Regions from separate parts of the Shewanella sp. SM20 genome, predicted to be linked through region 1. Evidence: predicted binding sites of a transcription regulator. Region 1 holds the regulator's gene; each other region holds the start of a gene.

Evidence for each region. The regulator sigma-54, encoded in region 1, starts transcription at its own class of promoters, with help from an activator protein. The targets are predictions, from matches to a motif close to GTTGGCACGNNNNTNGNNT.
Region 2: flgF (flagellar basal-body rod protein FlgF) is a predicted target of sigma-54. The motif match lies at 5,687-5,705, and genes of this name have one in related genera.
Region 3: L5M18_RS09800 (BON domain-containing protein) is a predicted target of sigma-54. The motif match lies at 4,833-4,851, and genes of this name have one in related genera.

The regions. Positions count from the first base shown of each region.
Region 1 is NZ_JAKKRK010000031.1:44,906-55,715, forward strand. It holds gene mlaD (outer membrane lipid asymmetry maintenance protein MlaD) at 1-343, opposite strand, end outside; gene mlaE (lipid asymmetry maintenance ABC transporter permease subunit MlaE) at 400-1,185, opposite strand; gene mlaF (phospholipid ABC transporter ATP-binding protein MlaF) at 1,182-2,000, opposite strand; gene L5M18_RS14035 (KpsF/GutQ family sugar-phosphate isomerase) at 2,644-3,621, shown strand; gene kdsC (3-deoxy-manno-octulosonate-8-phosphatase KdsC) at 3,621-4,172, shown strand; gene lptC (LPS export ABC transporter periplasmic protein LptC) at 4,169-4,729, shown strand; gene lptA (lipopolysaccharide transport periplasmic protein LptA) at 4,716-5,270, shown strand; gene lptB (LPS export ABC transporter ATP-binding protein) at 5,267-5,998, shown strand; gene L5M18_RS14060 (RNA polymerase factor sigma-54) at 6,106-7,584, shown strand; gene hpf (ribosome hibernation promoting factor) at 7,613-7,900, shown strand; gene ptsN (PTS IIA-like nitrogen regulatory protein PtsN) at 7,903-8,346, shown strand; gene rapZ (RNase adapter RapZ) at 8,343-9,197, shown strand; gene L5M18_RS14080 (HPr family phosphocarrier protein) at 9,184-9,459, shown strand; gene mgtE (magnesium transporter) at 9,704-10,810, shown strand, end outside.
Region 2 is NZ_JAKKRK010000007.1:7,027-17,836, forward strand. It holds gene flgK (flagellar hook-associated protein FlgK) at 1-1,118, opposite strand, end outside; gene flgJ (flagellar assembly peptidoglycan hydrolase FlgJ) at 1,159-2,301, opposite strand; gene L5M18_RS04630 (flagellar basal body P-ring protein FlgI) at 2,319-3,410, opposite strand; gene flgH (flagellar basal body L-ring protein FlgH) at 3,422-4,096, opposite strand; gene flgG (flagellar basal-body rod protein FlgG) at 4,108-4,896, opposite strand; gene flgF (flagellar basal-body rod protein FlgF) at 4,907-5,650, opposite strand; gene flgE (flagellar hook protein FlgE) at 5,823-7,184, opposite strand; gene flgD (flagellar hook assembly protein FlgD) at 7,267-8,037, opposite strand; gene flgC (flagellar basal body rod protein FlgC) at 8,062-8,478, opposite strand; gene flgB (flagellar basal body rod protein FlgB) at 8,481-8,885, opposite strand; gene L5M18_RS04670 (CheR family methyltransferase) at 9,029-9,868, opposite strand; gene L5M18_RS04675 (chemotaxis protein CheV) at 9,969-10,810, opposite strand, start outside.
Region 3 is NZ_JAKKRK010000019.1:31,574-42,383, forward strand. It holds gene L5M18_RS09775 (diacylglycerol kinase family protein) at 1-428, shown strand, start outside; gene L5M18_RS09780 (hypothetical protein) at 479-1,138, opposite strand; gene L5M18_RS09785 (major royal jelly family protein) at 1,352-2,428, opposite strand; gene L5M18_RS09790 (sigma-54 interaction domain-containing protein) at 2,538-3,908, opposite strand; gene L5M18_RS09795 (hypothetical protein) at 4,155-4,610, shown strand; gene L5M18_RS09800 (BON domain-containing protein) at 4,887-5,441, shown strand; gene L5M18_RS09805 (DUF3224 domain-containing protein) at 5,727-6,131, opposite strand; gene L5M18_RS09810 (hypothetical protein) at 6,261-7,037, opposite strand; gene L5M18_RS09815 (polysaccharide deacetylase family protein) at 7,251-8,390, opposite strand; gene L5M18_RS09820 (TonB-dependent receptor) at 8,722-10,810, shown strand, end outside.

The sequences.
Region 1 (10,810 bases):
TTAACCCTAAGAATTGCTCGCCCAACAAACCCGAAGTCAAAATGGCTAAACTACTGGTTTCAGGGAATTTATCGTAACGCTTGTCCATCACTAATGTGACCACAGCCACTAACTTAACTGGGTCTAAATCTATGCTGCTCACTCGGCCAACGACAACACCGCCAACCTTGACTGGCGAACGCACCTTCAAACCACCAATGTTGGTAAAATTGGCTTGTATGGTATAAGTGCTATCGCTGCTTTTTACTTCAATATTGGCGACGTTAAAGACTAAGACCAAAAAAGCGGCCAATCCTGTTAAAAGAAACACACCCACTAATAATTCAATTTTTCGTGTCAACATGTTCAGCTACCACTCTGTTAATCCATCTAACCTGTGTCGAAATCCGCAGTGTTCCGTTAGCGGCCAAACATCAGGGCTGTCAGTAAAAAATCCAATGCCAATACAGCGAGACTCGACTGAACGACAGTCTGGGTCGTTGCACGGCTGATGCCTTCCGGATTTGGGATCACTTGATAACCGCGATATAACGCAATCCAAGTGACCACTACGGCAAACACACCACTTTTGATCAAGCAGTTAACTATGTCCTGACGCCATTCGACAGACGCCTGCAGAATCGACCAAAACGCACCACTGTCGATCCCTTTCCATTCCACGCCAACAAGGTGCCCGCCATAAATACCTACAGCGGTAAACATCAACGCCAGCAATGGCATACTGATCACTCCAGCCCAAAAGCGCGGTGCAATAATCTGCCTTAATGGGTCAATCGCCATCATTTCTAAACTAGAAAGCTGCTCAGTACTTTTCATTAAACCAATTTCAGCGGTTAATGCTGAACCCGCCCGTCCCGCAAACAATAACGCGGTAACAACTGGCCCTAACTCACGCAGTAAACTGAGCGCCACCATAGGACCTAAGCTTTCTTCGGTGCCAAAACCAACTAAGATGTTGTAGCCTTGCAGTGCGAGCACCATGCCGATAAAGAGTCCTGAGACTAAAATAATCACCATAGATTGCACACCGACCACATAAATCTGGCGCACTAATAATGGAAAACCTTTACGCACGCGTGGCCAGCGAAAAATCGCGCCCCACAGCATAAGGCCTGCACGGCCAAAACCGAGCACTAGCTCAATCGCGCTGCGGCCTAAGTCGGCAATACTGTCGATTAACTTCACTTGCCAACTCCTTTTGCCATTAATTCTTGCTGGTAATCATTTGCCGGATAATGGAACGGCACAGGGCCGTCCGGAGCACCTTGAATAAACTGTTTCAGCTGCGGATTATCAGCGTACTTTAATTCTTCAGGGGTACCGTGGGCGATGACTTTTTTGTCAGCCACCACATATACATAATCGGCAATGCCAAGCACTTCATCCACATCGTGGGACACCACAATGGAAGTCAGATTCAGCGCATCGGATAACTCACGAATAAGCTTTACTAACACGCCCATCGATATTGGGTCTTGCCCTGCAAAAGGCTCATCGTACATCACCATTTCAGGTTCAAGCGCTATGGCTCTAGCTAATGCGGCGCGGCGTTGCATACCACCGGACAATTCGCTTGGCATCATCTGAGCGGCACCACGTAAACCTACGGCTTCAAGCTTCATCAGCACGATAGTGCGAATAATGTCTTCAGGCAGTCCAGAATGTTCACGCAGCGCAAACGCCACGTTATCGAACACATTGATGTCGGTAAACAGCGCGCCACTTTGAAACAGCATGCTCATCCGCTTACGCAGACTAAATAATTCATTACGACCCACGCCATGGATATCGTGACCGTCGAATAACACTTGTCCATGGTCAGGCGTTAATTGGCCGCCAATCAATTTCAACAGGGTCGTTTTGCCTATGCCGCTCGGCCCCATGATCGCCGTCACCTTGCCCCTTGGAATGGACAGGCTAATATCTTCATATATCACACGCTGACCGCGGCTAAACCCCAAATTACGGATCTCAACCAACGGCGTTTGTTCTTGAGTCATGCTTGATTCCGACATTTGCAAATGAGGTGATCCTAGTCTTCCGAGACTGACCAATCGAAGAGCCGCAAATTGTACGTAATTGCGCTTTAACCTACAACCGAATCGACACTATCGCCCTGCGATACTTTCAATTTGCCTCATTTACAGCGAAAATGCGCCCTAAGTTTTCACTCTGCACAGGTAAAATGTTACTTAATGTTTTCAACCTAGTTGCAGAATTGGCAGTATTGGCTAATTCGTTCGCACTTAGCTCACTCTTTGCCCACTTTTATCGGGGAGAGTCGATACGCAATTGCGCAATAGAGGCATCCCATAGGGTAATACCCGCTGCAATATGGGATAAATCCATTGAAATAAACGACAAAGACGATGATATTGCTCAAGACCTTCTGCCGCTAAACACGTTATTGTGCGTGAATAGCTAACGCAGCTGAACTTGACGAGTCGGATCAATCGCTCTAGCCTGCCGCAATTGTTTTGCTGTTTTCGGTAATAAACCACAGTAAGACATAAGCTAAATTGTCTGAAAACAAACTAATACTTGGCAGAAAGCCTATTACATATCATCTTTATCGCGTACCAAATTGTGCTATTCCAATCCCATCAATGGGGCGACAAAGACAATGCAAAAAGAGAGATAGACATGGTAGACAAATCACAACTGCGCCAATGGGGTTGTAAAGTTATCGACATTGAAAAGTCAGCCCTAGACAATCTTTATCAATATGTTGATTCGGCTGAGTTTGCAGAGGCTTGCGAGTTGATCCTCAACTGCACAGGCAAAGTGATTGTCATGGGAATGGGCAAATCGGGCCATATCGGCAATAAGATTTCTGCCACCCTCGCCAGCACAGGAACGCCCGCATTTTTTGTGCATCCGGGTGAAGCCAGCCACGGAGATCTGGGTGTATTGGCCGATAACGATGTGATTTTAGCGATTTCAAATTCTGGTGAGTCGAGCGAAATCCTCACCTTAATGCCGGTCATCCAACGTATGGGCGTGCCTGTTATTGCGGTAACGGGTAAACCCGAATCGAATATGGCGCGATTATCTAAAGTGCATTTATGTATTGAAGTCCCAGAAGAGGCTTGCCCACTTGGACTTGCCCCCACCTCAAGTACCACAGCAACCTTAGTGATGGGCGATGCCATCGCCATTGCGCTGCTGCAAGCAAAAGGCTTTACCCGTGATGATTTTGCTATGTCCCATCCCGGCGGTGCATTAGGACGTAAGTTGCTGTTAAAAGTCTGCGATGTCATGCATAGCGGTGATGACTTACCGCTCGTCAACCACGATATTTGCATCACAGAAGCTCTGTACGAAATCTCCAAGAAAGGCTTAGGCATGACGGCGATTATTGATGATCAGCGCAAGCTGGTTGGTATCTTCACCGACGGTGATTTACGCCGCGTTATTGATGCCGAAGTGAATTTACGCACGACGCCCATTGCCGATGTGATGACCCGTAACTGCGTCACGATCACGGATAATGTATTGGCCGCCCAAGCGCTGCAAGTGATGGACTCAAAAAACATCAACGGATTAATTGTTATTGATAAAGACCGCCATCCTATCGGCGCTCTTAACATGCTAGACATGGTTAAAGCAGGAGTCATTTAATGCCACAGCAAGGATTTTACGGCCCAATCAGTGATGATGTGTGGCAACGCGCGCAAAAGATTAAACTGTTAATCTGTGACGTCGATGGGGTGTTTTCCGACGGCCGTATTTACTTGAGCAATAGCGGCGAAGAGCTCAAAGCCTTCCATACCCGTGACGGTTATGGCGTGCGCTCACTACTCACCAGCGGTTTCAACCTCGCCGTGATCACAGGACGTCAATCCAAAATCGTTGAAAACCGTATGACAGCCCTTGGTGTTACCCATATTTACCAAGGCGTAGATAATAAGTTCGAGCCCTATGAAGCATTGCTCGCACTTTATGGTGTCACCCCAGAAGAAGTGGCTTATATCGGTGATGATATTGTCGATCTCCCCGTGATGAATGTCGTCGGTTTAGCGGTCAGTGTTGCCGATGGTCATCCCTATGTGCGTCAGCACGCCCACTTTGTCACTACGCTCAATGGTGGCCACGGTGCACTGCGTGAACTCACAGATCTGTTACTCCTAAGTCAAAATAAATTCACTTCGGCCCATGGAATGAGTATATGAGTCGTGTGACACTCGCGATTATCGCTTTTTTTGGAACTGCACTAGCGCTTTACTGGCAGGTCCAGAACAAACACAGCGGTGATTCCGATAACAGAGTTAAAGATCAAAATACCCCAGATTTCATCGTTGAAGATCTGCGCAGTGCTGAGTTCAATGAGCAAGGACTAGTGAATAGCCGTGTGACGGCGAAACACATGGAACATTATGATTCAACGAATCAAACTTTCTTTACTCAACCTGTTTATCTTGTTTATCCAGACCAAGGTAAAGCACAATGGCAACTCAGGGCAGATCAGGGCAAGCTAAACAAGGAAACTGGCAAGGTTGTATTAGAAAATAATGTTATTATCGATGCCATTAGCCCAGAAGAACCGATTCAGACCTTGTCCACCAGTTATCTGGAACTCGATCTCAACACTATGATAATGACCTCTGACCGTACCATTTACGTCACAGGGAAAGATTTTAATATTCAAGGCCAAGGCCTTTATGCCGACCTCAACGCGCAAGAAGTGCAATTGACCAGTCAGGTAGTAGGAACATATGAAGCAAAATAACGTATTACTTGCCAGCCTAATGCTAATTATGAGCATGAGTGCTTTCGCGAAAGTCGGCGACTTAAAGCAAGAAGTCAAAATTAAAGCCGTGAGCCAAACTGCGGATATCAAAAACAACCAGATCATCTTCTTTGGTCCGGTGGAAGTGACCCAAGGCTCAATAAAAATCCAAGCAAATGAACTGCGTGCATTTTCTGCTGAAGGTGAAAATAGCAAAACTTTGGTCGCAACAGGCAACCCTGCTACGTATAGCCAAATATTAGACGATGGCCGTCCTGCATCGGCGAGCGCGAAAGAAATTCGTTACGATATGGCAAGCCGCACCTTAACACTGAAAGGTATGGCGTCATTAGATCAAGCGGGTAGCCAAGTTACAGGCAATTTAATCCGCTATAACATGATTCAACAGAAATTGATGGCCGAGAGTACTGGCAGTGGTGACGATCGCGTGATCACTATTATTCAGCCTGAAAACTATCAAGATGATGCTAAATCAGACGCTCCGGCGGATAAACCTGTAAAAAAGCAGGACTCTAAATGACCCAAATCACCTTAAGAGCACAAAATCTGGCGAAAAGTTACAAGAGTCGCCAAGTGGTTAAAGACGTCAGTCTGACGGTAAAAACCGGTCAAGTCGTTGGCCTACTCGGTCCGAACGGCGCGGGTAAAACCACGACCTTTTACATGGTTGTCGGGCTAGTGAAGAGCGATAAGGGACATATCTTTATCGACGATGATGATTTAACCGCAGATCCTATGCATCTGCGTGCCCGCAAAGGCATAGGTTACTTACCGCAGGAAGCCAGTATCTTTCGTAAGCTAACTGTTCATGACAACATCATGGCCGTACTGCAAACTCGTAAAGAACTTAAAAACGAAGAACGAGAAGAAGAACTAGAACATCTGCTCGAAGAGTTTCATATCACCCACATCCGTGACAGCCAAGGCATGTCATTGTCGGGTGGCGAACGTCGTCGCGTCGAAATTGCGCGAGCTTTAGCCGCTAATCCTAAGTTCATTTTGCTCGATGAACCGTTTGCCGGCGTCGATCCTATTTCGGTTATCGACATCAAGAAGATTATCGAACAACTCAAAAGTCGCGGCCTTGGCGTACTGATCACAGACCATAATGTCCGCGAGACATTAGATGTATGTGAACATGCTTATATTGTGAGTCACGGAAACCTGATTGCCGAAGGGACTCCAGCAGAGATCTTAGACAATCAGCAAGTTAGGGCTGTGTACTTAGGTGAACAATTCAGGCTATAGTTAATCGAGCGAAGCCAATGGAGGCAATTTATACCGCCATTGGGCTTCACTCAAGATAATAATAAGCGACCTCATCCAACAATAATAACGTAGGGATCAGCGGTAACATGAAAGCGTCACTCCAGCTCAAACTGGGTCAACAGTTAACCATGACGCCACAATTACAACAGGCCATACGTCTGTTGCAACTGTCGTCATTAGAACTGCAGCAAGAGATCCAGCAAGCATTAGATTCTAATCCCCTTCTCGAGCTGGAAGAGGATCAATTCGACGCCACTAAAACCCCTGTAAACCAAACGCTATCCGATACGGATTTCAGTGAATCTAGCACTCTGCCACCAGAAAAAGACAGCTCCACCATAGACACGGCAGAGTCGCTAACCAAAGAATCCATGCCCGATGAGCTCCCCATGGACACCACATGGGATGAAGTGTTTACCGCCTCCCCAAACTCAGGCCCCGGCGGCAGTCGTGAAGACGATATGCCCTTCCAAGGCGAGACCAGTGAAGGTTTGTACGAACACTTAGAATGGCAAAAAAACCTCACGCCGTTTTCTGAAACCGATTTAGCCATTGCCACCGCCATTATTGATGCAATCGACGATCAGGGCTATCTCACCCAAAGCACTGAAGAAATTCTCGAAGCCATGGGCAATCCTGAAGTTGAGCTTGACGAAGTCGAAGCCGTACTCAAGCGCATTCAGCATTTTGATCCCATAGGCGTTGCCGCCCGCGATTTAAGTGAATGCCTGCTGATCCAACTGTCGCATTTCGCCGCTGATACTCCCAACCTAGAAAACGCCCGTATGCTGATCAAAGATCATTTAGATCTGATCGCCGCCCGTGATTTTAGGTTGTTGATGCGTAAGACTAAATTAAAAGAAGATGAATTAAGGGATGGTATAGCACTCATCCAAACCCTCAATCCTCGCCCAGGTTTGTTGATCACGCCCAATAATGACGAATACGTTATCCCAGATGTGTCTGTGTCGAAGAAAAATGGCCGCTGGGTCGTTGAGCTTAATCCTGACTGCATGCCCAAAATCAATGTAAATCAACATTATGCTTCTATGGCACGCAGCACAAAAAACCAAGCCGATAGCCAATTTATTCGCGGCCATCTGCAAGAGGCTAAATGGTTTATTAAGAGTCTAGAAAGCCGTAACGACACTTTGCTTAAAGTTGCTAATTGCATAGTGCAATATCAGCAAGGTTTCTTTGAGTATGGTGAAGAAGCCATGAAGCCTATGGTGCTTAACGATATTGCTGAAGCGGTAGAAATGCATGAGTCCACCATCTCACGGGTCACAACTCAAAAATACATGCATACCCCTAAGGGACTTTTTGAACTAAAATACTTCTTCTCTAGCCACGTCGGGACTGACGATGGTGGTGAGTGCTCATCCACAGCAATCAGAGCCTTTATAAAGAAACTGGTGGCAGCGGAAAACCAGAAAAAACCATTAAGCGATAGTAAGATGGCACAACTTCTGGCAGAACAAGGGATCAACGTAGCCCGCAGAACCATTGCGAAGTACCGAGAGGCTATGCTTATTCCACCTTCTAATCAGCGTAAAAGTTTATAACCTACAGTGGATATCGGAGGACGTTTCTATGCAAATAAACCTAAGTGGACACCATGTCGAAATTACCGAATCGTTACGTGCATATGTAGAAGAAAAGTTTTCAAAACTTGAACGCCATTTCGAACAGATCAATAATGTGCACGTTGTGCTCAATGTTGAGAAAATGCAACAGATTGCTGAAGCGAGAATAAACCTCATAGGTGGTGAAGTTTTTGCAACTTCAGAGCATGCTGACATGTATGCCGCTATAGACGCCCTGATTGACAAGCTTGACCGTCAGGTTATTAAACACAAAGAGAAGTTAACAAAACACTAATAATGGAACTTTGTACCATACTGCGGCCGGAGTGCACTACCTGCGCCACTCCGGGCAGCAAGAAAAAGGTACTGGAACTCATCAGCGACTTAGTCGCTGCCCAGTACCCGACCCTCTCATCTCAAGAGATATTCGAAAGCCTAGTGGCGCGCGAAAAGATGGGGAGCACAGGTATAGGTAACGGCATCGCCATTCCACATGGTCGACTAGCCGATATAGATCAGCCCATTGCCATACTCATTAAGTGTGAAGAGCCGATAGCATTTGATGCTATCGATAAGCAACCTGTTGATATTTTATTTGCACTACTGGTGCCTGCAGACCAATGTCAGCAGCACTTAAGTACTTTGTCTTGCATGGCCGAAAAGCTGAGCGACAAGCAAATATTAAAGCAATTACGCAAGACGCATGATGAAACGGAACTCTATCAGGTAATCACTGGATGAAACTGGTCATAGTGTCGGGCCGCTCAGGCTCAGGCAAATCTGTCGCCCTTAGGGTACTCGAAGATCTCGGCTATTATTGTGTCGATAACCTTCCCTTGCCATTGATTGGCAGTTTGCTTGAGCAACTCAAAGGCAGTAACGATCTCGTCGCCATCAGTGTCGACGTGCGTAACATGCCTGAGCAGGATAAGGTCTTAGTGAAACAACTCGCTAGCCTACCTCCAGATACTGAGTTAACGAGCTTCTTCCTTAACTCCAGCGATAAAATTCTGCTCAAGCGTTACAGCGAAACCCGCCGTTTGCATCCTTTGTCGAAGAGCCGAGTCTCTTTGCAAGAAGCGATAAAGCTGGAGGGGAAACTGCTTGAGCCTATGTCAAAACTGGTCGATCACTACATAGATACGTCGAATTTGAATATCTATGATTTAAGCGACCAAGTCCGACAAATTCTCCTTGGTAGTGTCGATAAAGAACTCGTGATCAACTTCGAGTCCTTTGGCTTTAAGCACGGAATGCCCACCGAAGCCGACTTTATGTTCGATGTGCGCTTCCTGCCCAATCCCCACTGGGAGCTGGCGCTGCGGCCATTGACTGGCTTGGATGAACCCGTAGCTGAGTTCTTAAATCGCCAACCACTGGTCAATAAGTTCATCTGGCAAATCGAAAATTTACTGGAGACTTGGCTGCCGCACCTCGAGCGTAACAATCGCAGTTATTTAACTGTGGCCATTGGCTGCACAGGTGGACAGCACAGATCGGTTTACGTCGCAGAGCAATTGGCCAAACGCTTTAGTAACGGTAAACATAAAGTGTATGCCCGTCATCGAGAGCTCAATAATGCCAAAGCTTGAACGTCAGATAACCATCTGTAATAAGCTCGGTTTACATGCCCGTGCCGCCACTAAGTTGGTGGTACTGGCTTCCGAGTTTGATGCGACCATCACCTTAATCCAAGGCGATAAACAAGCATCGGCCGCCAGTGTACTTGGCTTACTGATGCTTGAAACTGGCATGGGTAAAACCATTAAGCTGATCGCCGAAGGCCCAGATGCAGAGCCGGCTCTCGATGCCATTTGTGCCTTAATCGACGCTAAGTTTGACGAAGCCTGTTAGTTTCACTTCACACTAAGCACTTCATAGTTAGATTCACTTCATGTCTAGTTTAAAAAACTTGCCATTCAGACATGGCAAAACATTTGTCGCTCAACGATACAAGCTACTGGCGATTACACTAGCGGTCATTGCGCTGGCCTTACCTTAGCCGCCTTAATCTGTGTCATCGACTGACGCTTAGTCACCGCTAAATCATAGCCCAACACCAAGATCTCAAACCAATTTGCCGCACAATGGAGGACAAATGCCCGTAGATAATGCAGAAAACGATCACACCGGACATAGTCTTGACCAGTTAAACCAAGCGCTTAGCAGCGGCATGTTCGTACACGTGCGCAATATGCTGCAAAAAATGGCCGCCTCAGATATCGCGCTGATCTTAGAATCATCACCGCCAAGTGCCAGACAAGTACTGTGGCAGCTCATCGATCAGGAACAAATAGGCGACATACTCGATGAGTTGAGTGAAGAACTCAAAGACCCACTGATCCGCAGCATGAGCCCTGAGCGAGTCGCGAAAGCGACAGCAAGCATGGACACCGACGATCTCGCCTATATTCTGCGAAGTCTTCCCGACGCCGTTTACAAACAAGTGTTGCAGTCGATGACGGAGCAAAATCGCCTGAGGGTAGAACAAGCCCTATCTTATCCAGATGAGACCGCCGGCAGCTTGATGAACACAGATACTGTCACCCTAAGACCCGATGTGAATATCGATGTGGTGCTGCGCTATCTTCGGCAAAGGGGCAACCTACCCGACACCACAGATACCTTATATGTGGTCGACAAACAGGACAAAGTCCTTGGCGGTGTTAGGCTGGCAGATCTGCTGACTTGCGCGCCAAGCACCACAATTCGCAATATCATGGATCCCAATATTCAAAGTATTCCTGTGAGCATGTCCGACAGCGAAGTCGCACAGAAATTCGAACGCAATGACTGGGTATCGGCACCTGTCGTCGACAGTGATGGTAAGCTGCTCGGGCGTATCACAATCGATGACGTAGTCGATGTTATCCGCGAAGATGCTGAACATTCCATGATGGGTATGGCGGGGATGGACGGAGATGAAGATACCTTTGGTCCTGTGCTAAAAAGTACCCTACGTCGCTCGCTCTGGCTCACTATAAACTTATTCGCCGCCCTGCTCGCCTCGTCGGTCAGCAATATGTTTGAAGGCACTATTGAACAATTTGCCACTATCGCCATCCTAATGACGATTGTCCCTAGCATGGGCGGTGTTGCCGGTAATCAGACCTTAGCGCTCGTGATCCGCGGTATTGCTTTAGGCCATATCGGCCAAAGCAACGCCCGCTGGCTTATCGGTAAAGAGCTATCGATTGGTTTTCTC
Region 2 (10,810 bases), on a different contig from region 1:
TCATAAGTTGCAGGCGCGGTAAATGACAGTTCGTAGGCACCACCAGTTAATAAACTGGTGTCATCTATGGTGACGCCTAACGTTGCATTACCTGTATTACCAGAAAAACCTGCTGCACGGCCCAAAGACATCATAGGATCGTTGATATCTTTGAAGATATTGGTACCAACTTGCCCATTGAGGTCAATACCTTGTGCTTGCATTTTATTGAAGTTATCAGCCACGCCCAAGGCTAATTGATCGAGCTCATGACCCGCGGGAATTAACGTTTGATCACGATAATCAAAAATGGCCCCTAACTGACCGCCAAGTTTACTCGGATCAACAGTGACACTTTGCGAACCAATACTTGAAGTCAATTGGAGCTCATTCGGAAATGGATCACCCGCTTGGACTCCCATCGTCATAGCAATTTCGCCAGAAACCAACATCACTGAGCCACCGAGCATTACGCTCTTAGCACCATTTTCTAATGGAATAACATTCACTTGAGCGTACTGGCTTAACTCTTGAACAAGTGCATCTTGCTTATCAAGCAACTGCGCATCCTGATTCGGCGACTTCATTAACTCTAGGTTTAAATTTGCCAGTTCTGTACTGATCTCATTGATACGCTTAGTCATACCAGTGATCTGGTCATTGGTCTGATTAAGCTGGCCATTCAAATACGACTGCATCTGATTAAGACTGCTGGCAACTTGCTGTGCGTTTGTTAGGGTCGAACTCCGAATACCCAAATCTGCAGGCAAATCAGCCACACTATTCAGCCCCGAAAACAGGTCATTCAAGCTTTGTGGCACAACTTTACCTACCTGTGAAAACAGCTGATCTAGCTCACTCAATTTACCGTAGCTGGCTTCGGCGGCACTTAACGTTGTTTGGCCAATGCGTAACTCTCTTGCGGCATAGTCATTGTAGATACGCTTAACGTCATTAACGTAAGTTCCTGTGCCATAAAAACTACTACCAAAACGCTGCGATTCAAGAGTCGACTGGGTTGCCACTTGTCTGTGGTAACCAGCGGTATTGGCGTTAGCTATGTTATTACTGGTAACACCCAGTTGCGACTGGGAGGCAAGCACCCCAGTTCGCGCTATATTCAGTAGATCAACGGCCATTAGTTGACACTCCTATGAACAAACAGGGTTGTAAGATTCATCATTTGTCTTCTCCTGGCAGAATTGATTTCAGTTCTTCACTGATCGACTGCATCACTTTAATCACTTTTTCAGCGTATCGAGGATCAGTGGCATAACCCGCATCCTGCAAAGCTCGGATGAATTGAGTAGGGGAAGCGGCCACTTTTTTCGCATCTTGATAACGTTCACCTTCGGCAATGAAGGACACAAAATCGTTAAAGCTATGCTCGAAATCACTATAAACTCGGAAGTCAGCTTTTTGCTGGACAGCAACACCGTGCTCAAATTCTAAGGTACTGACGTTAGCCTTATCACCTAACCAACGACGATCAGCTTTAATGTTGAATAGGTTATGACTCGGCGCACCGTTATTGCCGCGGACGATTTTTTGTCCCCAGCCAGTTTCCAGTGCCGATTGCGCCAACAATACTTCTGGTTGAGTACCTAATGTTTTTGCGGCTTTTTCAGCATGTGGATATAAGGTCGCTAAAAATTCTTCTCGACTACCGAACCTGACAATTTTTTGGGTTTCCCTAAATGCTGCCGTCGGCAAAACTTGGCCGCTAATCACAGGTTCTACCACTGAAAGTGATTGTTCACTCCAGCTCGGCTTAGGCGTATCGATAGCCAGTGAACGATTAGGCGCATCAATGTCCATTGATGAATTTGCATCTTCAGCTCTATCCGGTTCAAATACAGGCCGAGCGATAGCAGCCGGCACACCATGATTTACAACTGTGGGTTCAACCACAGGAGCGGCTGAACTCTGCATAGGCACATTAAGCGCTTTATCGTCGTGGAGCATTTTCATTCCACCATCGTCACGCAATACCGATGCAGGCGTGAAATGACTTGTTTCGGGAGAGAGTTGCTGCACCATCATATCGGCAAGGCCCAATACACCTTTGTCAGATAAATCGACCGATAACTGCTGATCGCGCATCTGCTCGTAAAACTGAGTGTATTGGCTATTGAGTGGACTATCAGACTGAAAAACCGCATTGGCATCGCGCATACTTTTCATCAGCATTTGCACGAAAATACCTTCAAATTGTTGGGCAACCTTTTTCAAGGCGCCCTTCTCATCTTTCTGAGCCTGGGCGCGGAGTGAATCTAGCCCGCCCAAATCAAGAAAATGTGATGAACTTGAAAGCTTTTCCATGATTTTCCCGACAGAAATTAGATGATGATAAGTTCACCATGCAAAGCTCCTGCCACTTTTAATGCTTCAAGTATTGCTAACACATCTGAAGGGGCTGCACCGACTAAGTTAACCGCTCTAACCAGCTCATCCAGCGTAGTGCCTGGATTAAACATAAACATACGGCGGTCACTTTCTGTTGCTGTAATCGTACTATTACTCGTGACGGTTGTTTGACCATTTGCCAACGCGTTAGGCTGCGAAACCTGTGTCGCCTCCGCAATAGTGACAGTCATGCCGCCATGGGTAATCGCCGCAGGGAGTAAGCGTACGTTTTGCCCAACCACTATGGTTCCAGTACGTGAATTAACGATCACTTTGGCAGATTCCTCTGCGGGAACAACATCGAGGTTTTCAAGCGTTGCTAAAAAGGAAACCCGTTGTGATACATCACGTGGAGCTGTTACCTGAACAGACGTCGCATCTAAAGGACGCGCCATATCAGGACCTAATAGATCATTGATCGCATCGGCCATGCGCTGCGCAGTAGAGAAGTCCGAACGACGTAGGTTAAACGTCAAATAATCGCCAGTTGAAAATGGGGTCGCTACACTACGCTCAACAATTGCGCCATTCGGTATACGACCTACAGTTGGCGTATTTTGAATCACCTTTGAACCATCTAAACCATCGGCACTAAAACCACTCACCACTAAACTACCTTGGGCGATCGCATACACATTACCGTCGACCCCTTTCAAAAAGGTCTGTAATAAGGTGCCACCGCGTAAGCTTTTGGCTTCGCCTAAGCTAGATACCGTCACGTCAAGATCTTGACCAGGTTTGATAAAGGCAGGCATATCCGCGTGTACGGCTACCACTGCAACGTTTTTAATTTTCGGTTTGACGTTGTCAGGAAGATTAATCCCAAAGTTTTTGAGCATAGTCATAAAGGTCTGCTCGGTATAACTGGTTTTTTCCCCCGTTCCCGGCAAACCGACCACTAAGCCATAACCAATCAACTGGTTACTACGCACACCTTGCACATTGGCAATATCTTTAATTCGTTCAGCCTGACTAGGTAGAGAAAACACTAGCATGGCAACGGCTAACACCAGTTTATATTTCATGATACGACTCCTTAGAAGGGCCACCAGTCGCTCATAAAGAACTGGCTTAACCAGCCCACTTTTTGAGCATCTGCGAAAGTGCCTGTGCCACTGTATTGGATACGGGCATTAGCCATTCGCGTTGAATCGACAGTGTTATCGGGTTTAATGTCCTGCGAGCGAACGAGACCAGTGACACGAATAAACTCATCACCATTATTGATTGAAATCCATTTTTCACCACGGATCACTAAGCTGCCGTTGTTCAGCACTTGCATCACGTTTGCCGAGATACTGCCATCTAGACTATTGCTCTGATCCGCATCCGATTCACGCTTAGTGTTCATGCTATCTTTGTAACGCAAATCAATTGGCACTCCGCCAATGGACACATTACTACCACCAGCAAAGATGGGATCTAAGCTCATGTCTGAGCCTTTTTTGATCTGATTGCCTGCACTCTTCTTCGCCTGAGTCGATTCCTTCAATACGATAGTGATAATGTCACCGACTTTATGGGCGCGTATATCCGAATACAAGCTAGATGCTTGGCTGTCTTGATAAATAGAGCCAGTTGCGGCAATTTTTGTCGGCGGCGCCTCTGGGTATACCGGCGCGTAAAAGGGATCATCCGCAAGGGGTTTCTTTTGCGTCGAGCTACAGGCTGCAAGCAATAACGCGACGGCCAACACAAGATATCTAGCCATGATGTTTGCCTCTATAAATTCTGAGTCACATAAGACAGCATCTGATCTACCGCTGAAATCACTTTGGAGTTCATCTCGTAAATGCGCTGACTTTCGATAAGGTTCACCAGTTCCTCGGTCACGTTCACGTTAGAGGTTTCTAAGGCGCCTTGACGAATAGCACCCATGCCATCTAACGAAGCGGTACCTTGAATTGGCGTGCCGCTCGCACCAGTTTCCGTATATAAGTTTTGTCCCATAGGATCTAGACCCGATGGATTAATAAAATCCGTCATAGTCAACTGACCCACGACTTGGTTCTCAGCGGTACCCGGCGTTTTTACTGAAACTTCACCCTCTGCTGAAACGGTAATACTGGTCGCATTATCAGGAATAGTGATCGCGGGTTGTAGCAAATAGCCAGAACCTGGAGTCACAATCTGACCCGTATCGTCTAAGGTAAACTGACCATTTCGAGTATAAGCAGTGGTTCCATCAGGGAGCTGGATTTCAAAAAATCCAGGACCTTCAATCATAAGATCCAGCGAGTTATCCGTCGTCAGCATGTTACCCTGAGTAAACATTTTTTGAGTGGCGACGACTTTCGTACCCGCACCTATGTTTAATCCGTTGGGTAGCTTAGTGTTAGATGCACTAACACCACCCGCTTGGTTAACTGTTTGATAGAGTAAATCTTCAAATACTGCGCGGCTTTTTTTGTAGCCCACAGTGCTAGCGTTCGCTACGTTGTTTGAAATCACTGAAATATCAGTTTGCTGTGCGTCTAAGCCAGTTTTACTAATCCATAACGCCGGATGCATAATCTATCTCCTAACTAATACGCATTAATGAAGATGAAGCGCGATCATTCTCTTCCGCGGTTTTCATCATCTTGACTTGCAATTCAAACTGGCGCTGAAGATCAATCAAAGACACCATTTCATCAACAGGGTTAACGTTACTGCCCTCTACGGCACCACTTTCAACTGTGACGAAAGGGTCAGCTGGTGCAGGTTCGCCTGACATTTGTCGAAATAATCCATCTTCACCACGCATCATCTGCGCATTGCCGGGATTAACTAACTTCAATCTCGCCACTTCTTCTATCACTTCAGCAGTCGCCCCTTGAGGGCGAACAGACACTATGCCATCCTGTGAAATTGACACTTTATCAATAGGTAATGGCAGCACTATCGGGCCAGCATCCCCCATCACGGGATTGCCTCTGTCGTTATACAACATGCCCGTCGCATCGAAACTGAGACTACCGGAACGGGTATAAGCTTCACTGCCATCTTTCGCCTGAACGGCAAACCAGCCATCGCCTTTAATGGCAACATCGAGATCCCGTCCAGTGGTTTTTATCGGACCAGAGCGAAAATTAGCTGACGGAGATTCTGTCATCGCAAACACCCTTGAAGGCAACCCTTCACCGAAGGCTTGCATCGATCTGGCCTGCGCCATATCTGATTTAAAACCATCGGTATTAGCATTGGCTAAGTTGTTCGCACGGAGTGCCAGCTCATTCATATTTTGCTTAGCGCCACTCATGGCGACATAAAGGAATTTGTCCACAGACTGCTCCGTCAAATTTTCTACATGACAATATCCAAGCAAGCATCATGCCAAAAAAAATAACGTTTAATTTACTGATAGAATTGAAAAATATGAAAATGAAGTGATTTGACGGCAGGATAAAGGCTAAGTGTTGCCACTGGCGGCAACACTTAGTTAAATAAAGTAATGATTAGCGGATTTGTAATACGGTTTGTTGCAGCGTGTTATTCACTTCAAGGGTACGAGAGTTCGCTTGGAAGTTACGCTGTGCCGAAATTAAATCGACCAGTTCAGTAGTTAAATCGATGTTCGATTGCTCTAACGCCGATGAACTGATGCTACCAAAAGTTCCACTATTTGCCTCACCCGCTAACGCTGGACCTGAAGCTAAACTGGCTTTCCACGACGTATTACCCACTTGCGTTAAACCTTGTTCATTAGCAAAACGAACTAAAGCAACCCGTGCTAAAGGCACGGTTGAACCATTAGAATAACTCGCGGTCACTAAACCATCTTCGCCGATTTCAACGTTAGTTAAGCGGCCTACAGTCGTACCATCTTGCGTCAACTCAGTTGCACCAAAAGGAGCAGCATATTGCGTTGGGGCATTAAACTTCACAGTCAACTCTTGAGTACCATCGGCACCTGGCCCTAAAACACCTGCACCACTGACGCCCAAAGCCTCAGTCTTGACTATAGCAGGATCACTACCAGTGTAGACACCAACAGAATTGAACTTGAGTACAGAGCCTTTCCAACCACCAGCAGTTTGAGCTGTGCCCGTTGCATCAGGCGTACCATCGCCGGTGGTATCTGTTTGATAAGTACCAGCAGGACCGGCTAAATCGACTTGCTTTCCATCAACAGCATAGTAAGCCACCCAATTGTTCTCACCATTGTACGAACCATCTTTGGGCTTAACAAAATAAGTGGTCATAATATGTGGCTCACCGAGTGAGTCATAAATTGTCATTGATGTAACGTTATTGTAGGTTTTTGCATCTAGAGGATCGAATGCCGCGGGGTCGAGTGCACTTTCCTTAGCATTTAAGTTCATTTGTAAAGTAACATTCTCAGTCTTTACAGGGCTACCTGCAGTGTCTGGTATTTGTACCGGCTTAGCCGTCGTTAAACTCACTGATGTCGAGTTCCCATCTTTATCCACAGGGAAAGTTTGCAAATAATTACCAGCAGAATCAACCATGTAATTATTTTTATCGACCTTAAATGCTCCAGCACGGGTAAACGAGTGGTCTAATGTACCCAGTTCAGAGGCAGTAACGAAAAAGCCACCCCCTTTAATCGCCATATCAAGGGAGTTATTCGTCAACTGTAAGCTACCTTGATGGAATTGCTGTGCCACTTGGCTCGTCGCAACACCACCACCGACAGCAGTTTTAGCATTTGAAAAAATAGAATTAGCGTAAACATCCGCAAATTCAGCACGGGACTCTTTAAAGCCAATGGTGTTCGCATTAGCAATGTTATTCGCCGTAGTGTTTAAATCTTTCTGCGCGGCAGAAATGCCACTCAATGCAATGTTAAACGACATAATTCACCTCTACACTTGACTCAATTCATTTATGAGCGACTTACGCCCAATTCGGATACTGCAAAAATTCTTTTAGGCAAACTTAGGTTTCAGACACAGCTAACACATCGGTTAACTTGATGCCCATACCGCCTCTCAAGTTAAGAATCGCGCCAGTACTGGCCGTACCGAGAGAAACGCTGGTCACATGAGCATAGGTCGAGACTGGCAATTCTTGGGATTTCCCATCCACTAAACCACTCGCCTTGATCGTATAGTTACCTGCGGTTACAGGGTTTCCGTCTTTATCGAGGCCATCCCAGTTAACATCGACATTGCCCCCCTTACTGCCATCAACTTTAAAGGTGGTCACAACTTGGCCTTTCTCATCCTCAACACGTACAGTAACTTCAGGAATTTTAGCTGGCGTGCTAATCACACCTTTTATTGTTGGGCTTTCAGCTGAAATGTTACCTGTATCAGTTGGGATCAACACCTTGCGACCAACAAGTCCTGATGCCTGTAATGCTTGGCTTGATGTCATAACATCGTTTAAATTAACGATTTCCTTATTCAACTTAGTAATACCATCAACCGTCGAGAATGATGCCATCTGCGCAATCATTTGGTCGTTGTCGACGGGCTTAAAGGGATCTTGCATCGATAACTGTTGGCTTAATAACGAGAAAAAGTCATCTTGAGTTAACTGCTGGCTTTTTGCTTCCGGTACTATTGACTCTTTTGGCAAACGTATGCCATCAAGAAACGGATTACCCGTTGAGCTGGTTGATGAATTCGTCGTAACGGCATTTGGCTGACTCTTATTTTGAGCCGTCTGCGCCGACGCTTGGTTAATTTGATTAATGAGGCTCACAGCTTACCTCCTAAGTAACACATGTTATTTACCCATCCCAAGTGTTTGTTGCAGCATAGACTTAGCTGCTTCAGCGACTTGAACATTCATTTGATATGAGCGCGAAGCAGAAATCATATCTGCCATTTCTTCCATGACATTAACATTCGGTTTATAAATAAAGCCGTCCGCATCCGCCATAGGATGATCGGGCGAGTATTCTTTCAGTAGTGGTTTATCACTTTCTACAATGCCTTTTACTGCAACGCCTTGAGAAGCTTGTTGCTGACTTTGGGCTTTAGCCATTTCGGCTTCAAAAATGGGATGACGGGAACGATAGGTCTTATCTACACTACTCGAGACGGAATCCGCGTTGGCTATGTTGCTCGCGGTGGTGTTTAGCCTGACCGATTGAGCAGACATTCCCGAACCAGCAACATCAAATATGCTAAATAAACTCATGATTAATCCCCTCTCAACGCTTTCTTCATGCCACTAAACTTACTGTCTAAAAAACCTAGCGACATTTGATATTCAAGTGCATTTTGCATGAATGCCGATTGTTCCTGTTGGATATCAACAGTATTACCATCACCGGTATCGGGTTGATTTGGCACACGGAACTTAACAAATTGCCCAGTCAACTCCGCAAGCCCAAAATGCTTATCTGGCTCTTGCATTTCAAGACTATTTCGCTGCTGCTGTTGGCCTCGAGCGGCCTGCATTGCCGCAGAAAAATCAACATCGCGGGCTTTGTAATGTGGCGTATCTGCGTTAGCGATATTGCTTGAAATAACTTCAGCCCGCTGCGCTCTAATACCGAGAGTGTATTGATGCACACCCAGTGCATTATCAAAATTGATCGCCATAAAATTGCCTCCTCGTGTTCTCACGAAAATAAAGCAATTCATGTGCCAACATCAGGAAAATTTTGAGAATAACAACAAGGATGAGCAAGTGATGGGTAAAAAATTACCGACAATTGTCGGTAATTTTCTTTAGAGCGGCTGAGTTAAGTCTTTTTCTGGTAATAAATGCCAGGGTTACAACGAACCATATCAAACTCGTCCGTTAAACCAGCGATAGATTCTGATGCACCGAGAAATAAAATCCCTTTGGGATTGAGAGCGGCAGCGAATTGCCGCAAAATTTTTGCCTTTGCCTCTGGTGCAAAATAAATCAGCACATTGCGGCAAAAGATAATGTCGAACTTGCCAAGCAGACTATAACTCTCAAGCAAATTATGCGCTCTAAAGTTCACCAACCGCTTCACATTATCCTTTAACTTCATATTACCTGAAGGTAATGCATCAAAAAACTGACGCTTACGTTCTTCAGATAAACCACGCGCTAATGCCAAACTATCGTACTCGGCATTTTTGCAGCGTTCCAACATGGAAGGAGATAAATCCGTTGCTTGAATCGAAGCACTACCAGCCAAGGCACCAGGCTTCTTCTGTTGATACTCAAGAATAGTCATAGCCAATGAGTATGGCTCTTGGCCTGACGAGCAAGCCGCAGACCAAATTTTAAGCGGACGCCCCAGACGACTGTATTCTGGTAGTAGGACATTATTCAACAACTCAAATGGATAACGATCACGGAACCAAAGGGTTTCATTGGTCGTCATAGCATCGATCACTTCAGCTCTGAGCGCACGCTCAGTAGGCTTCATCGAATGCTTAACCACATCAGATAAGGATGGCAGGTTATATTTGCCCATCAAAGGAGCAAGACGACTGCGCACAAGATATTGCTTATTTTCACCCAGTACGATGCCGCTGTGTTGCTCTAAGAACAACCTAAATTGATTATATTCAGCCTCAGCGAGTGATTTATTTGGCACATTCACATCCTAAATCCTATAGCAAGCACCAAAATCAGTGCGAAACCATCATGTTATAAAGTCGAGATTATAGCGTAAAGCGTATCTAGGTACTAACCTACAGCAATTACAAACTTAAATGCTTATTCACAGCAGCGGCCAGTTCGTCAGGATTAAACTTAGCGATAAAGTCATTAGCCCCCACTTTTTGAACCATTGCCTGATTGAATACACCACTTAACGAAGTATGCAGTACCACTTTAATATGCTTAAGCTTAGGATCATCTCGGATTTCAGCGGTCAGGGTGTAGCCATCCATTTCAGGCATCTCAATATCAGAGATGATGAGGGGGATCTCATCGGCCACATTATCCATCTCTTTGGCGATTTCTTTAAGCTTGTCTAATGCTTCGCGACCATCTTTTGCGGTATCAATTTGTAAATTCAATGACTCAAGTGAACGAATAATTTGCTTACGCGCCACGGCAGAATCATCAATAACCATAATATGGTAATGCTGAGTTCTGTCGAGGGTCAGTTTTTCATTGGCTTCTTCACTGATAGCCGTTTTAACCGGTGAAATCTCATCTAAGATTTTTTCCACATCGAGAATTTCAACTAATTCACCTTCAATTTCAGTCACAGCTGTCAGATAAGAATAACGACCAGCACCTTGCGGCGGAGGCATAATCGCTTCCCAATTCATGTTGATGATCCGCTCAACAGAACTGACCAAGAAGCCTTGAACACTGCGGTTATATTCAGAAATAATGATGAAACAGTTTTCAGTGCTCGCTAAAGGTTTTCCCCCTGTTGCCGCACTCAAATCAATCACTGAAATGGTTGTTCCACGAATATGAGCAACCCCCTTCACATAAGGATTAAGTTTAGGCAAAGTGGTCAGTGGTGGACACTGCAGTACTTCTTTCACCTTAAACACGTTAATCCCAAACCGTTGACGACCGTTTA
Region 3 (10,810 bases), on a different contig from region 1:
CCATCCAGCTCAGCTTAGATGATGCAAAACCCACAACATTGACGACCCATAGCCTAATCGTTGCCAATGCCGCACCGTTTACCAGCGTGTTGGCGCAGGGCGATGGCGAACCAAACATGACCGACGGGTTGCTCGACATTACTTGGTTGGATGCTGGCGATGAACCCAAAGAGCAGTTGCTTAGCCTCGCTGAATTAGCGATTGCAGGATGGATGAAAGAAGGCAATAAAAATGTGCGAGATCAACAAGCGAGTGCAAGTAAAGTCCATCATGCCCATGCTAAAAAGGTCACTATCAGCAGCCAGCCTAAGTGTAAATATGTGATTGATGGTGAAGTATTTGAGCCAGCGGATCTCACTATTGAAGTCCAGCCAGCATCTCTTAAAGTGTTTGTTCCTTATCAGGAAACCACTGGGCAAGATGAGTGATCGTTGTGGAGGACATCCAGCCTAACTTTTTAGGCTGGATGACTGAGCATTTATAGAACGAACAAAAAATATAAAATATTCAACAAAATAAATATAACCAGCAGAACCAGTACCCGCATGAAATTAAATTCACTACCTTTGGGAAGTGATTTTTGAGTGGTGTTACTAAAATCCTGAAATTTACAGTCTATTGCCTGCGCACATTGCTGCAACGCTTGTTGTAATTCCTTTCTATCAGTGCTGTTAGCCAATTTTAGTTGCGCGCCCTTAGGCTGCTGCAATTGTAGATAAGCGAGATAATGCTCAACGATATCTTCTGCTTGGCGATTACGCTCGAACTGGTGCCAATGGGTTGTTTGCAGCAGATAGAGTTGCACGGAGTGAATATCCGAAAAGGCATAGGACCGCCAGCGCCATAAGCCAAGCGATTTGCCATTAATAACGCCTTTGCCAAGCCACAATTGTTGTCGTTCGACATCTAACCAACACTGTTGCTGAACAAACGCAGTCGGTAACACGGGTAACAATAGAAACAGTGTTACCCAGCCGAGAACGAGCTGTAGTATCGGATCGGGTTGTAAATAGGTTGCTCTGGCGCAGAGTAAACCAAGCAGTAATAACCCAGCAGCAAACAGCCATAATAGAGGTCGGTACTGAGTACTCAGAGTTTGAATATAAAATGCATTTTTAGAAGGTTGATTGAATTTCACTGAACTTGTTCCTTGTTCCAAAAATTATCTCACCATTCAATATTGACCTGTGCCAGTCACAATAAAAGGCATTGATAGTTTGCACAATCAACACCTAACTCATTTCTAGACGCTTTCGAGTTAAACCAAAGACTCACATCAACGTAAATAAACAGTTGCGATATAACTCATACTGCAAATATAAGCTGCAACTTTGCAGTTGCAGCTAAGGTGTTATTGACCCGCAGCAGTATCCTCACCGGTCCAGAGTCGCATGATACGGTAAGGCGGTTTGGCGGTTTCGGCTTTTCCATTAAAGGCTTTTGCTTTATGCAATTGATTCACTGAAATATATAACCAGCCTGTTTCACCAAATTGCACACTATCTGGAAAATCCAGTAGTGGAGAACTGACCGCTGTTGTTAGCGTGCCTTTGTTATCTAGCATGGAAATGGCATTGTGGTTCAAATTGGTAAAGTAATGATTACCTTGTTTGGACGTTGCTGCGCCATCTGATACAGGCTTAGCTCCGACTAATTTTACCGTGGCGATAATTTTATCATCGTTGCCTGTTTGTAAAGCCGCAGTCGATAACTGATACCAGTGAGTGCCATTCATTGCACCATAATAGAGTGTACTTCCGTCGGCAGATAAACTGATTGGATTGACCGCGACACTGGCGACTTTGCCATTAAACAATGTTGTTTTGTTATCTATGTTCATTACTGCATCCGTTTCGGCCTGCAGCGAGCTATGACCTGAAAAACGTATTGTATGACCATCGTCGATACGCACCGCTAAGAGGCCAGGGTTGGCGATATCGGCTAAATAAATCCAGCCTTTTTGTGAATCGACAACCAGATCCTGCATAAAGCTGCCTTTAGGCGCGAGAGTTTGTGGTAGGACGATTTGTTTATATAGACTGCCGTCCTTAATGTTAAATCCCCAAATCCTTGTCGGGCCTAATTCTAACCCCATATCTGCGGTCCAGAGGTGTCCAGCCTTGTCCTGAGCAATACCTAATAAGGTATCAAATTGAGCAGTATTGGCTGTCGATGTTTTTTGCAAATCCATTGAAGGCCAAGCTTTATAAGCGTTGGTCTCACGATTAACTTCAATCAATTGCAAACCTGATGGTGTATCAAATGGATGTACTGTGGCAAAAATCCGACCTTGTGCAGTGACGCTGACATTGCCAGGTCGTATTGGCAATTCAGCGACTGTTTCAAGACTTCCTACTGCTGGGGTGGCGTTCACAAAACTACTGGCTGTCAAAGAAAGCCATAATGCTGTTGTTAATAAGTGTTTCATATTCTATCTCCGCTTTTTCTGTTTAAGGGCTGTAGAATAGGAGTTATTATTTACAAAAAAAAGAGTATAAAGTTTAGCTCTGTTTCAATATTAATTTGATAATTAATGTTTATTCAGCAGTCGTTTCACCGGTCTCGACTTGCTGCTCGTACTTGCTGAGCTTGTTGTAGAGGGTTTTAACGCTGATCCCCAGTTGTTCGGCGGTATCCGTTTTATTACCCTGAGTGGTTTCTAGTGCTTGATAAATAGCGATTCTCTCTAAATCATCTAAGCGCATGCCTTGGGGGATAACAACTTGTTCACCACCACATAAACCCACTTCATTCGTCTGAGGTAGCTGTAAATGGCTGGGTAAAATATCCTGATCGGCCAGAATATAGGCTCGCTCAATAGCATGTTTTAATTCGCGCACATTACCAGACCAAGGGTACTTAGCAATCATCTGAATACAGTCTTCAGCTAAGCTCTTATTCTGCTTTTCGGCCACGTTACGATAGGCAAGAAAATGCTGCGCAAGCCCAATAATATCCTCGCCACGTTCCCGTAAGGGCGGAACGCGAATGGGAAACTGAGCCAAACGAAAGTACAAATCTTCTCGAAATAACCCAGCCTCTATCGCCACTATGGGATCACGGTTAGTCGCTGCCACAATACGTACGTTTGCACGTTGCACTTTGTCGCCACCCACAGGACGATACTCGCTATTTTCCAACACTCTGAGTAACTTCACTTGATGATCAATCGGCATTTCAGTGACTTCATCGAGAAACAAGGTTCCGCCTTCAGCCTGTTCAAATACGCCTTTGTGATCGCGATTCGCCCCCGTAAATGCACCTTTGACATGACCAAACAGCTCACTGTCGACCAATTCAGGGCTTAATGCACCACAGTTAATTGCAATAAAAGGCTCGTTTACCCTAGGGCTGGCAAGATGTATGGTATTAGCAACCAGTTCTTTCCCGACCCCACTTTCCCCAATAATCAGCACATTACTGCCTGTAGCAGAGACGCGACGAATTGTGCGGTATAGCTTGTGCATAGGAGCTGATGAACCAACAAGCAAACCGTATTGGTCTAGCTCGCTAGCAAAAGGATGCAGTCGATTAGGCGATGACGCTAAATACTGTGCAAAATCAGCAAAAATTTCGCTGATTAGCGGCATATCGTAAGGTTTGCGAAAGTGGTAACCAGCAAAATGAGACATTAACTGATCAAGATTAGGGTTTGGCTGACCATCGGAGAGAAAAATAAACTCAATATTTGACATGGCCGCATTATCCAGCAGCACAAGGTAATCTTCACGACTAAGACTGGATAACTCAATAATGGCAACATCGACGTGATTTGCCCCTAGCTGCTCTATCCAAGGCAAGTCATCGACACTGCGTAGCTTATTAAAGTCAGCAGCGCCAGCAAGTTCGATGATTGCTTGCTCGGCGCCAACATCCTGCAAGTGATAAAAAAGTGTCAGTCGAGCCATGCGTATCTACTCCCTGTATGAAAAACTACTGTATGTCAGCCATGAAATTTTAACAACAGCAACGGTAATAGTTGCCGATGTTCTAAGATGATATCTCGATGAACTGAGAATATCAGTCTAAAAATCAGCCTGTTAAAATATCATTAAAAACGAGAACAGAATATGCATGGTAGCTGAACGAAACGAAATCAGTTTACCCAAGCAGTTAAACAATCTATGTCGAACACTGGCATTAGGAGGCCCATAATGAAGTCTAATGTTGTGCAACATCAGACTGATATCCGCGCCGATATCATGTTGATCGATGAAATCATCAAGCTGAATCAGGAAGGACTCACATTTTACAACCAAGCGAGGAGGTATGTCGAAGACTATAATCTTAAGCGTGTTTTTTCCGCCAAAGCTAACATCCACCAACGAATGTTAACTCGGTTTGAACAGCTGAGACGTTTGGCTGACGAGCCAATTAATGGCCTAAGTCACACCGTGCCCGTCACTTATACTCAAGCAACAGAATTGCTGCAACAGTGCCAAATTTCGCAGGCTATGACCGCCCTTGTCGATATAGAGCAGCAAGTGCTAATCCAAATAAAACAAGCAGTAAGGCAAGCGCATCAGCCACAACTTGCAAACCAACTTGCAGAGGGTGCCGCTTGGCTGCAAATGAGTTACGACGGTACGGGATCGCTCAATCACCATTAATTCCCTGTCGCTAAGTGAGCCATATTTAACCGACTCCCCTCCACTTTTACTACAGACATAATACCGCACTGATGAGTGCGGTTTTTTATGCTCGAATGATGGCTCAGCATGCCAGAAAAAATTACATTTTGTCGGTAAAAAAGACCGACCAAAAGGAAAACGCTAAGGTATAAAAACGCCAAATAAAACAATTAAAACATTAAAAATCATTACCTTAAAAACATTGGCACGATTGGCGCATTATCTAGCTTCGAGAAAACAACGGAGGATATGATTATGAAAACTACAACAGCATCAGTACTAGTGGCTTTACTTGTCGGTTCAATCAGTTTAAATGTGGCTGCCGCCCAAGATTGGAAAGGCGGAACCAAGGATGCGTGGATCGATGGTAAAGCAGAAACCACTTTACTGCTCAACACGAATCTCAATTCCTTCGACATCATTACAGATGTCAAAGATGGTAAAGTGACGTTAACAGGTAAAGTGGAAAGCAGTGTGGATAAAGCCCTCGCCACAGAGCTCATCAAGAGTTTAGATGGGGTGAAAGATGTCGATAACCAACTCACTGTGATGAATGAAAAAGAAGGCACCAGTGAAGTTGTTGCCACCTTAACTGACTCTAAAGTTGCCACTGTCATCAAAACGCGTTTACTGTTTTCAACTGACGTATCCGGCACCCAAATTAATGTGGATGTTGCCAATGGCATAGTGACATTGAAAGGTGAAGTTGCCAGCGATGCCGAACGTCAACTAGCACTGAAAATTGCCGAAAATACCGACGATGTGAAAAAGGTCGTTGATAAAATTAAAGTTGTTAAAAAAGTGTCTTAACTCTCGCGACAACGGCATTTTTTAAATTAAACGTATTTTAAGTAACAGCACGCCGATCTAGACTCAAGGTTCGATAGTGCTTTATGAAAAAAGAATCAAAAAAACCAGCCTCAGCTGGTTTTTTTATGTCCATTTTCAGACTCAATCGAAAAGACTTACTCACTTAAATTAAGAGGAGTGAATTAAGATGACTCGAATGATCATAAAGGAGAAGAGTTACAGAAAACTGAGCTAAAACGCAGGCGTTACTCAAGCTTCAAAGCCAAACTAAGCTTCAAAGTCAAACTAAGCTTCAAAGCCAAACTGGAATGCATAAAAATGTTGGCCATTCTCAATATTGATGGTCATAGTGCCAGTTAACCCCAGCAACTCCCCCGCCCCAGAATGGGGTATCACTTCTAAGATCAGACGATTTTGTCCATCGGTCATAATGCCAAAATGTTGTAATACAAAACTGCCCTGCTTACCGCACAAATTACCAACCACTTGTTCAATGGCCACATAGCCAGCTGAGCCCTTGACTGACGTCATAGCACTGAGCATTTCCCCTTTGCTGCGACCCTCAAGCTCACCATAAAAGGTTTTATCTAAGCCCATACGTCCTAACGTCACACCACCAATACCAGTAGCATAGGGGCTATCAGGAGTGAGCTTAACATCAAATTTCCCAGTGATTTTGCTAACTTGCATGACACTCTCCTTGTCGAAATCTTATGCTGACCTATTACCTGCTAACGCTTGCTATTGAAGCAAACATCACCCACTGACCGAAAAACAACTTAGCATAAGCCTGCGTAGATCCATAATGGCATTTACACGCTACTTATGTATGCTGGTCTCACTCACTACCATCTCTATGGTTTTGACTATTTCAGGGCTTTCAGACATGGGTTGGTCAGACGCTCTATCGCGATAAGTCACAGCAATTTTGAATGGGGCTTCAAAAGGATAAACAGGTTCAATACTATCAACTTCGATTCGATCGCCAAGCATGACACTGCCTAAGTGTTTCAAGCTATTGTGTTTAAAATCCAGATTAAACAATCCAAGATACCAAAATACGCCTGAACCTTGAGTCGTCACAATAAAGGGCGCCACAAAGGGCATAGTTTGCATTTTAGGATCATCTTGAATCGGTGCGTCACTTTGGGTGTCCGGCTCTAGAGCTGGATCGAAATTTAACGGTGTAATGCGTAAGTAATCAAGTAATGCTCGACCTTTTACCTCACCATCTTGGTAGTCGCCCATAGCAAACTCTGTTTGTTTGATCTTAATAAAATGAGTCAATGCAACGGACTTGCCGCCCTCAGGCAGCGTTATTTCAACAGGATTGGCGGTATTTAAGCTAAAGAGTTTGAGCATCACTTCCGATGCATTCGCCACAGGCTTTACCTCAAAAGGTGTCACAGTTTCGATCTCATTCGCCTGAGCCTGAGTTTTTTCATGCGCCATGGCTTCATCGTATTGCATCACCTGTCCATCTTCCATCACCATATAAATATCATCATTGGTCATGTTGAAACGGTAAATACCCGCAGCAAGTAAGGCTAATACCACTAAGGTTGCCGCTATGGTTAATTTTACAAACGTACTCATCTTCTCTCCCCAATCGCGCTCGTTATGCGCTACTTTTCTAACACCGATAAACTTCAAATCAATGTCGGAGCAGTATTACAGATACTGAGTTAAAGCGAAGTGGGTAAAGTGTAAAAAATGCCGCTATTTTGAATTTTGTCAGGCTAAGTTCAGCAACATGCCTTTTACTCGACAAATATGATGGGCCGAGTAAATACTCAGCCCAATACATCACTACTTTTCGTTTTTCCACAAGGCTGGGGTTTGGTTCGGTTGCCAATTGCTTTGGGAGAAATGTGCTTGCACTAGGGAATAGATTTTATCTTGATAGGACACAAACTCAGGTAGTTGATAATTATGCTGCTCCTGCCAAGCAGGGGCATAGTTATCTAGCGTATCAAAACGATACCCTTGACGTTGAGCTTCTTCAACAAAACGCTTAATTTTAGGCAAGTTGATGGTTGCACCTTGTCCGCGGTGAGCATTCTCAAACAGGAAGTCGTGGGTCAAGATAACCACTTTCCCGTTATGTAAACCATCACTACAATCTAAGTTCTGCGTACGACTGTTAAGCGGATTCATCGTCGTTCCTGCGCAGGTGTTGATCACTTGATTGACTTTTGCCACCAGCTCAACCCCATCGGCCATGGATTCAGCAGGAAAAGCAACCCCCCAATCCTCTGGTCCCCAGTCTAGATCCCAGCCAAATATTTTATAGTCACTCTCAGCGAGCATGTTTTGAATTTGCACCGCAACTTGCGAACTGTTGGTCGAGGTTTCTGCGGTACAAGCAAAAGCGGGGTCCCAAGGCGGCACTGTATCGGATGTCGCACACAAGCCGTCGCCTTTGAGTTTACTGGTCACTCGCCAACCATTGGTGTAAGGCAAACGTGCCAACTTAGTCATCTTGTTATTGGGATAACTGGCGGCATTAGGAATAAGTTCAACCACTTTGGCCGTGTTCGTCACAAAATAGGTGAAATCGGTGGCCGCATCTTGATAGGATTTTACAGGCCAGAGTCCAACTTGATTACAATATGCCGCCCCAGATTGCACGCCATCAGTGCAGTTATGCAGCATATGATCGTAACTGTGGTTTGCCAGAATATGACCATCGTCTAGCAAACGTTGTAGGGCGACAGCCGCTAATGCCTCGTTTTCATCTCCTTCGCCATACATATGAAACGCATTAATAAAGAACGTCGCCTTAATATTGGCATCCTTTAACGCATCTAACAGCCCTAAGGTCGCGTCAATTGGACCATCATCAAAGGTAAGGTAAATGGTTTTATCGCTGGCGTAGGCCGCACTTAAGCCAGTACTCAAGCTCGCAACACAAAGCCCAACTGCAACGGCTATCGATTTCAGTTTCATGATTTCATCCTATAAATAATGTTTAAAGATGAATAAGTTAGTTCTCTTTACGCACTGGTTAATTCATAACCTGTAGACAGCGAGTTCACTCATCCGTTTAGCTTATCTATAGTGAGTAATCCCGCCGGCATTAGTTATACCATCCTAGCAACAAGCCATACTTTTCTACGCTAAGTCGATAAATCCTGCCTTTGCACCCAGTTAACCATCCCCTTCAAAGACAATAGAAAAATACCAATCCTAGTGTGAAAAGTACCGCATCAACAATTCGATAACAGGTAAGTTAACTGGAGAAAAAAACAACATAAAAGCACTACAGGGATGCAATAACATGTCAGAAGGTCAACTATTTAAGAGCTCTTTGCTCGCATTATGTATCGCTAACGCCTTGTTCGGGATGAGCTCAACCGCAGTCGCGGCGGAGCAACAAGAGGCAACAGCAGAAAATATTGAGGTAATCCAAGTACGCGGCATACGTCGCTCGATTGAAGCCTCAATGAATACCAAACGCTTCGCCGACTCCACGGTCGATGCTATCACCTCGGAAGATATCGGTAAGTTTCCCGATAAAAATATCGGTGATGCGCTGCAGCGAATTTCTGGGGTGACGGTCGATAGGCAATACGGTGAAGTGAGTGGGGTCACCATTCGTGGTACAGCGCCAGAACAGAGTCGTATTTTGCTGAACGGTCAAACCGTTGCGAGCACCTCTTGGTATGATCTTGGTCCTGCCACTCGAACCTTCAACATGGAATTATTGTCAGCCGAGCAAGTCAGTGCGGTTGAAGTCCACAAAACGCCAACCGCTAGCCTTGAAGAAGGTGCGCTGGGCGGCACTGTCGATCTCAAAACCCGTAAGCCCTTAGATCTCGATGCTCACACTTATCAAGTGGCGGGTGAGTTGAGCCAAAGCAGCCTGTACGATGAAACAGATCCGAGTGGATCTTTCGTCGGAAGCTGGAAAAATGATGATGAAAAATTTGGTATTTTAGGCGCTTACTCAGTAGAAAAACTCACCAGTGGTCGGCATGTATTAGAATCGCTCAGCGGTTACTATGAGTACTTTGCCGCTGATCCTGCACAAAACCAAGAATCAACTGTAGGAGCATGGGGGATTGGCTCACAAGCATTTAGGGCCGAACGTGAACGGACCAGTGCCCAAGTTACACTGCAATTTGCACCGACTGAAAAAACAGAGTTCACTTTAGATTACTTTAATTTTGAACTCGATATCCCCCACGTAAACCATAACTTCTTAACCGTTGGCGCCCGCGGTTCGGGCTCCACCAACGTAGTAAATAACGCCCAAGGCGGCACAGCATCGGCAACAATTCTGCCAGCGTATGCGTCGATTATTTATAACCCTGTGGTACGCCACGCGGTTAATATGAAGTCTGACGTACTCAACTTAACCGGAAAATACGTCGGGGACAGTTTCACCCTTAGCGGCGTCATTGGCCAATCGACCTCAGATGGCGGCACCCAAGGCGGCTCATCTTCTTGGTGGATCCCTGCGACGGATCAAGGCGGCAAAATTGGCGATCCCGCCTTCCCTAATGGCCAAGGCAGTGTCGATGGTGGCTTTAGTTACGATGCCACAGGTCCCTATCAAGTGGTGCTGACGAGCCTAGATGCCAACGATGCTAGCCAGTTCAAGCATGCGCAGGAAGCCAACTACGAAACCACAGTGCAAGATCATAAAGTCACCTACGCCCAGTCTGACTTCGAATATCAACTCGATCATGATTTTATTAATAAAATTGCGGTCGGGATTAAGTACAACACCAGTGATTTCGAGCGTAATGCCTTCAACCGTAACCCCGCAGAAATCCTAGGTTTCGTGCCTAATGGCAACCTAGCCAACTGGAGCGATGGCGTACTGTCTGGCCTGCATTCCCAGAGCGGTGGCAATGTGCTCGACTCCTATGCCAAGTTAGATGAAGACAAATGGTGGGCGTTTATCAGCGAGAAATACGCCAATGGCGAGTTAGTGGAAGTCGCCGATCTCGGTAACACCTTCACTGTCGAAGAGGATATGTTGGCCCTGTACGCCCAAGCGGATTTCAGCGGCGAATTCTATCGTGGTAACTTTGGTTTGCGTTACGTTAACACAAACCAAACCTCAACCGGTTTTGCCGATGGCAAGCCCTACAATGAATCCGTTAATTACGATAATTGGTTACCGAGTATCAACGTCGCCTTCGATCTACAAGAAGATCTAATCCTACGTGCCTCGGCCTCTGCCGTGATGGCGCGTAACAATTACAGCGACCTCAAACCCGGTTTAGCCATAGCGAAAAACTTTGGTACTGCGACCGGCGGTAATCCCAATTTAAAACCCTATAAGGCGAATCAAGCTGACCTTGGCATCGAATGGTACTTCACTGAATCTTCTATGCTGTCGGCAGCATTGTTCTACA